Regions from separate parts of the Microbacterium sp. NPDC008134 genome, predicted to be linked through region 1. Evidence: riboswitches for the same ligand, from Rfam matches in the RefSeq annotation. Region 1 holds a riboswitch; the other holds the start of a gene.
What was found. Region 1 has a riboswitch for thiamine pyrophosphate ahead of thiM (hydroxyethylthiazole kinase). Riboswitches for the same ligand answer to the same signal wherever they lie in the genome.
Positions count from the first base shown of each region.

Region 2: linked by a shared signal. The riboswitch ahead of ACFY9N_RS16040 (ECF transporter S component) and the one ahead of thiM (hydroxyethylthiazole kinase) in region 1 are both predicted to bind thiamine pyrophosphate.

Region 1 covers NZ_JBIBHO010000002.1:569,272-572,671, reverse strand. The annotation lists gene ACFY9N_RS13495 (bifunctional hydroxymethylpyrimidine kinase/phosphomethylpyrimidine kinase) at 1-996, opposite strand, end outside; gene thiM (hydroxyethylthiazole kinase) at 993-1,841, opposite strand; TPP riboswitch at 1,832-1,925, opposite strand; gene ACFY9N_RS13485 (NAD-dependent epimerase/dehydratase family protein) at 1,927-2,910, opposite strand; gene ACFY9N_RS13480 (AAA family ATPase) at 3,013-3,400, shown strand, end outside.
Region 2 covers NZ_JBIBHO010000004.1:119,089-122,488, forward strand. The annotation lists gene ACFY9N_RS16035 (D-alanyl-D-alanine carboxypeptidase family protein) at 1-1,283, opposite strand, end outside; TPP riboswitch at 1,367-1,478, shown strand; gene ACFY9N_RS16040 (ECF transporter S component) at 1,469-2,155, shown strand; gene ACFY9N_RS16045 (ABC transporter ATP-binding protein) at 2,155-3,400, shown strand, end outside.

The DNA.
Region 1 (3,400 bases):
GTCGAGAAGCCGGTCCCCGCTCGTCGCCACCATCACCGGATCGAGCACCACGATCGGCGGATGCACCCGCTCCAGCCACGCGCTCACGGCCTGCACGACCGCGGCGTTCGCGAGCATCCCGATCTTCACGGCGTCGATCACGATGTCGTCGGACAGCGCGTCCAGCTGCGCGGAGAGGAACGCCGCGTCCGGCACGTGCACGTCGCGCACGCCCCGCGTGTTCTGCACGGTGAGCGCGGCGATCGCCGCCATCCCGTACCCGCCGTTCGCCGCGATCGATTTGAGGTCGGCCTGGATCCCTGCCCCGCCGGACGGGTCGCTGCCGGCGATGCTCAGGACGCGCGGTACGGCTCCGCGTCGCCATCGCGCCCGGAACGCCGCGGCCGCTGAGCGCGGATCCGGGGAGGCGCACAGCGCGGAGACGACCGCGAGTCCCGCGGCACCGGCATCCTGCAGGTGCTCCGTGTCGTCGATCCCGACGCCTCCGATCGCGACGCAGGGCAGAGCGGCTTCGCGGGCGAGCGCCCGGAATCCCTCGATGCCGAGTGCCGGCGGGTGATCGGGTTTGGTCGCCGTCGGACGGATGACGCCCACGCCGAGGTAGTCGACCGTCCCCTCGGGCAACGCGCGGATCGCGTCGAGATGCGCCGCGCTGTTCGCCGTCAGCCCGATGAGCGCGTCCGGGCCGAGAGCCACGCGCGCCTCGAGCACCGAGGCATCGCCCTGGCCGAGATGGACCCCGTCGACCCGGGCACCCCGTGCGCGCGCGGCGAGGGCCGCCTCGAGACGATCGTTCACCACGAGGAGCGCGCGTCCGTCGATCACGCGGGACAGCTCGACCAGTCGTGCGACGACCTCGGCGTGTCCGGCATCCTTCTCCCGGAGCTGGACGATGCGCACACCGCCGTCGACCGCCTGACGCACCGTCTCGACGACGCCGCGTTCGCCGCAGAGACCGGCGTCGGTGACGAGATACAGGGAGAGGTCGGCGATCATCGCGTCGCTTCCTCGACGCGTGAGCGTGCGCTCACGTCGGCCGGTTGGATCGCTGCGAGCGCGTCCAGAAGCGCGACGGCGAAGCTGCCCGGTCCCGTTGCCGTGGCCGCGGCATCCTCCGCGGCGATCGTGTAGACGAGCGAGGCCGCGGCGACGGCATCGAGCGCTCCGACGTCCGTCGCCCGCGCGGCTCCGAGGAACGCCGCCATCACCGCACCGAGTGCACAGCCGCCGCCGGTCACACGGGTCAGGAGCGGGTCGCCGTTCGCCAGACGCACGATCCGCTCGCCGTCGGTCAACAGATCCACCGCGCCGGAGACCGCGACGACGCTGCCGTGCCGTCGGGCGAGGTGCCGCGCGGCGTCCCGCGCGGCTTCGGTGCTGTCGGTGGCATCGACTCCGCGTCCGCCCGCGCTCATCCCCGCCAGGGCGAGGATCTCCGATGCGTTACCGCGGATCGCCGTCGGTCGACGCTCGGCGAGGTCACCCGCCAGGGCGGTACGCACCGGCAGTACTCCGATCGCGACGGGGTCGAGCACCCAGGGTGTCCCCGCGAGCGTCGCCGCCTCGGCGGCTTCGAGACTCGCCGCACGTTGCTCCGGCGCGGGCGTGCCGAGGTTCACGAGCAGACCCGAGGCCGCACCCGCGAACATCCCCGCCTCGCCCACGATGTCGACCATCGCCGGCGCGGCGCCGACGGCGAGCAGCACGTTGGCGGTGAAGCCGGTCACGACCGCATTGGTGATGCAGTGGGTCAACGGCGGCGCCGCGCGCAGCACCTCGAGCAGTTCGGCCGCGCACTGCACGGTCGAGGGGGCGGACGATGGACGCAGACGATCGCTCATTGCGACATCCCTTCGCTAGTACGAACTAGATCAGGTTCGACGGGTGTGATCTCAGCCGCGGATGCGGCACCCCGTGTCACTCGTCTCAGAGTCTAGCGACGCGCTCGGCGCCTCCGAGCTCCGCGAGGAGGATTTCCTCCTCCGCCCGTCCGAGACCGGCCCGACGAGGACGATCCACGCCGCGCATCCACTCGTCGGCCACGACCCGCGCGGCCGTCTCACCGAGGGGGCTCAGCGAACCTCCCGTCGCGAGGAACCTCTCGTTGCGGCGGGTCATGAACCCGGGCATGTCCGCCGGGAGCCAGAGCGGCAGAGAGCGCGCGCCCATCCAGTACTCCACGCCCCGCGCGCGCAACCACTCCTCGCTCGCCTCCCGCACTCCCGCGGTGTGCCCGGTAGCGCGACGCACGGCATCGAGCATCTCGGCGAGCGCGATGCTGTCGCCGATCGCGTTCACCGCGCCGACGGCCCGCGAGGAGACGACGTAGGCCGCGAGGTCGTCGACGTCGATGATCTGGGCGGCACGTCCGTCCAACGGTGGCACGAGCACCGGCCGCTCCCCCGCCCGCGCGAACGCCGCCGCCCAGTAACCGAAGCGGTCGCTCGGGTCGCCCTCGCCCACGATCAGCCCGGGTCGCACGCTCAGTGCGCGATCACCCAGCGTGGCGACGGCGTCTTCGGCGGCCGCCTTCTGCGCTCCGTAGTCGGCTTCCGCCGCCGAGGAGGACGGATGCCGCGATGCGGACTCGTCGGTCCCGACGGTCTCGTCGTCGGCGTACACCGAGATCGAGGACACGAAGACCCAGCGCGCGGCACGGACGCCCAGTTCGTCGACCGCCCTGGCGACCTGGAGCGCGGAGGATGAGACGTCGACCACGAGATCCCATTCGCCGTCGAGTTCGCGGTACGGGTCGATGCCGGCGCGGTCCCCGACCACGAGCGTCGCCCCGTCCGGCGCCGGACGGCCCCCTCGCGCGAGGCACGTCACGGCGGTTCCGTCCTGGAGGAGGCGGTCGGCGATCCGGCTCGACAGCCATCCGGTACCACCGAGGATCAGTGCCTTCGTCATGCATCCAGCACACCAGCACCGGCGCGTCGACGGAAGCGCCTCTGCTCAGAGCGGAGTCTCGGATCGGTACGGAGTGTCGGATGCTGCTGACACCATGGGGCCATGCTCACGACCCTCGCCGTCTCCGGCTACCGCTCGCTCGTCGACGTCGTCGTGCCGCTCGATCCGCTCACGGTGATCACGGGGGCGAACGGTACGGGCAAGTCGAACCTCTACCGTGCGTTGCGCCTGCTCGCGGCGACCGGCCACGGCGCAGCGGTCGCCGCGATCGCACGCGAGGGCGGCCTCGACAGCGTGCTGTGGGCGGGCCCCGAGACGCCGCAGGGCGAGGGCGCCCATGGAACGAGGCGCACCCGCCCGGTCTCGGTGCGCCTCGGCATCGCCGCCGACGAGGTCGGGTACCTCATCGACCTGGGGCTCCCGCAGACCGATGAACGCAGTCTGTTCACGCGCGACCCGGAGATCAAGCGCGAGCAACTGTTCACGGGTG
Region 2 (3,400 bases), on a different contig from region 1:
CGCTGCTCGTCGTCGTCCTGGTTCAGCACCGCGGCGTAGAGCTGCACCGTGCTGTCGTCGACGGTCACGTTCTTCGCCGTGAGCAGGTTCCACCCGACGAGCGTGCCGGTCTTGATACCGACGACGCCGGGATCGGCGAGCATACCGTTCGTGTTGGTGACCAGGCCCGCGCCCGGCAGTTCGACAGCCGGTGTGCCGACGATCTCCGCGAACACGGGATTCTTCATCGCCAACTCGCCGAGCCGCACCAGCGCGTCGGGGGTCGCGACGTTGCCGACGTCGAAGCCCGAGGGCGTGACGACCGTGATGTCGCTGAGCCCGCGCTCGCGCAACCACACCTCGGCCGCGGCCGCGAACTCCTGATCCGACCCCCAGATCTCCCGCGCGAGACGGTCGACGTAGTTGTTCGCCGAGCCGAGCAGCGTGCCCTGCAGCATCTGGTACTCCGTGAGCACCCCGCCGACCGGCACATCGAGCGACGACTGATCCGAGATCCGGTACGACCAGTACGTCTGGCTGTCGGCGTAGGTGAAGGAGAATTCGGGGCCCTGTTCGCCGAGCGCCAGGGGCATCTGATCGAGAACCATCAGGGAGCTGACCACCTTGGTGATACTCGCGATGCTCGCAGCATCCAGCGAGGATGCCGTGGAACCGATGCCGCCCACCCCGACGGCCGCGCTCCCGACGCCGGGCCAGGTGACCGTGGCCGCGGGAGCCGCGACCGTGGTGAACTCGACCGAATGAACGGTGGGGGCGACCTCGTGCAGCGGCCAGAGGAGGGTCGTGCCCGCGTAGGCGCCGACCAGCCCGAGCACCATGCCGATCGGCACGAGCACGCGGGCGCTCGCGATCGCCGGGCGCAGGCGGGCGCCGCGCATGATCGCGACGGCAGGATCCTCGACGTATGGCTCGTCATAGGTGCGCGCAGCGGAGCCCGCTGCCACAGCAGCGGTGTCGATCCAGGTCAGGGCGGTGGCCGGGCGCTTCTCATCGGCCCATGCGGCCTCGGGCGTCTCCGGTGCATCGGATGCCTCGCCATCGGTCTCGGCATCGACGCCGTCGAGGTCAGCACTCGCGACACCCGCGTCCGCGCCTTCCAGGGCGACGGCGTCGCCCTGTGCCGGCGACGACACGCTCGCCTCTGCCAGCGCCGCCCCTGCCGGCGCCGCGTCTGCCGGAACGGATGCCGTCGCCACGCCAGTGGACTCGCCCGGGGCGTCGGCCGCGCGCGCGCCGGAGTCGGGCGCAGCGGCGATGTCGGCGTCGGCGGGAGGGAGGGTCACCCGTTTACGGTACCCAATCCCCGGGCTGATCTGCGGCGATGCGTCACGGGCGGGCGCGGGTGTCGGCGCGCGGGTATGCTGGTCAGCACAACCACGGGAGTCCGGCGAGCCGGGCTGAGAGGGAGCGAATCGCGCTTCGACCGTCGAACCTGATCTGGGTCATGCCAGCGCAGGGAGGAGTTCAGATGACTACGTCCACGCCCGAATCCGCCGCGAAGAACGCCGGCGAGACGGCATCCGCACCGGCATCCGCCGCGACGAAGCCGGCATCCGCGAAGGCCGCCGCCAGCATCTGGCGCTGGCGCGTCGTCGACATCGTCGTCGCCAGCGTGCTCGGTGTCGCCGCCGGCCTGATCTTCCTGGCCTGGAACGTCGGCTACCTCGGCCCGAAGGCGCTCCTCGAGCCGCTGCTCCCGGGCCTGCAGGGGCTGCTCGACGGGCCGTGGCTGTTCGCCGGTGTGCTCGGCGGACTGATCATCCGCAAGGCGGGCGCGGCGATCTACGTCGAGCTGCTCGCCGCGGTCGTGTCAGCGCTGATCGGCAACCAGTGGGGCGGATTCCTCACGCTCGAGGCCGGCCTCGTGCAGGGGCTCGGCGCCGAGCTGATCTTCCTGCTCTTCTTCTACCGCCGCTGGTCGCTGCCCGTCGCGATCCTCGCCGGAGCCGGCGCGGCCCTCGCGGGCGGTATCAACAACCTCATCCTCTGGTACGCCGGGTCGGGCACCGAGTTCACGGTGATCTACCTGATCAGCACGGTCGTATCGGGCGCGGTGATCGCCGGGGCCCTGTCGTGGGTGCTGGCGCGCGGTATCGCGGCCACGGGAGCGCTCGACCGGTTCGGTTCGGGCCGTGAGGCGCGCGTCCGCGTCTGATGACGACGGATCAGGCCGGCCCCGCGACGGTCGAGGCGACCGCGTGGGGCTGGCGTCACGCCAGCCGGTTGGCGTGGGCGCTGCAGGACGTCTCGTTCCGGATCGAACCGGGCGAGCGCGTGCTCGTGCTCGGCGCGTCCGGTGCCGGCAAGTCGACGCTGCTGCAGGGCCTCGCCGGGGTACTCGGTGGCGACGAGGAGGGCGAGTCGCAGGGCTCGCTGCTCGTCGACGGGCAGATGGCCGCCGCGACGCGCGGACGCACCGGCCTCGTGCTGCAGGACCCGGATTCGCAGGTGATCCTCGCCCGGGTCGGTGACGACGTCGCCTTCGGGTGCGAGAATCTCGGCATCCCGCGCGCCGAGATCTGGCCGCGTGTGACGCAGGCGCTCGACGCGGTCGGCCTCGATGTGCCCCTCGATCGCCCGACCAAGGCGCTGTCGGGCGGGCAGAAGCAGCGGCTCGCGCTCGCCGGCATCCTGGCGATGCGTCCGGGCCTGGTACTGCTCGACGAGCCGACCGCCAACCTCGATCCCGAGGGTGTGGTCGAGGTGCGCGACGCGGTGGAGCGGATGCTGCAGGCGCACCCCGCGACGCTGATCGTCGTCGAGCACCGTCTCGACGTGTGGCTGCCGCTCATCACCCGGGTGATCGTCGTCGGGCAGGGCGGGGTCGTCGCCGATGGATCGCCCGCGCAGGTGCTCGGGGAGCAGGGTAGCCGGCTCGCGTCCGACGGCGTGTGGGTTCCCGGGTTCACTCCGGATGCTCCGCCCGCCCCACTGTCGACGCCCGGTGAGGTGCTGATCTCGGCCCGCGACCTCGCCGTCGCCCGGGTGAAGGGTAAGCCGGTCGCAACCGGCATCGACCTCGACGTGCATGCAGGGCAGGTTCTCGCGATCACCGGACCGAACGGGGCCGGCAAGTCGACCCTCGGGCTCACGCTCGCCGGGCTCCTGCAGCCTGCGGGCGGTGCGGTCACGGCATCCGCTGCGCTCGCCGCCGACATCGGTCGGGCCCCGATCGACTGGGCGTCGCGTGATCTGCTCACCCGCATCGGCATGGTCTTCCAGGAGCCCGAGCACCAACTGCTGGCGAAGACCGTGCAGGACGAGCTCGCGGTCGGCCCGCGCGCCCTCGGCATCCCGGAAGACGAGATCGTGGCGCGCAGCGACGAACTGCTGCACCGACTGCGCCTCGACCGCCTCGCGCGCGCCAACCCGTACACGCTGTCGGGCGGGGAGAAGCGGC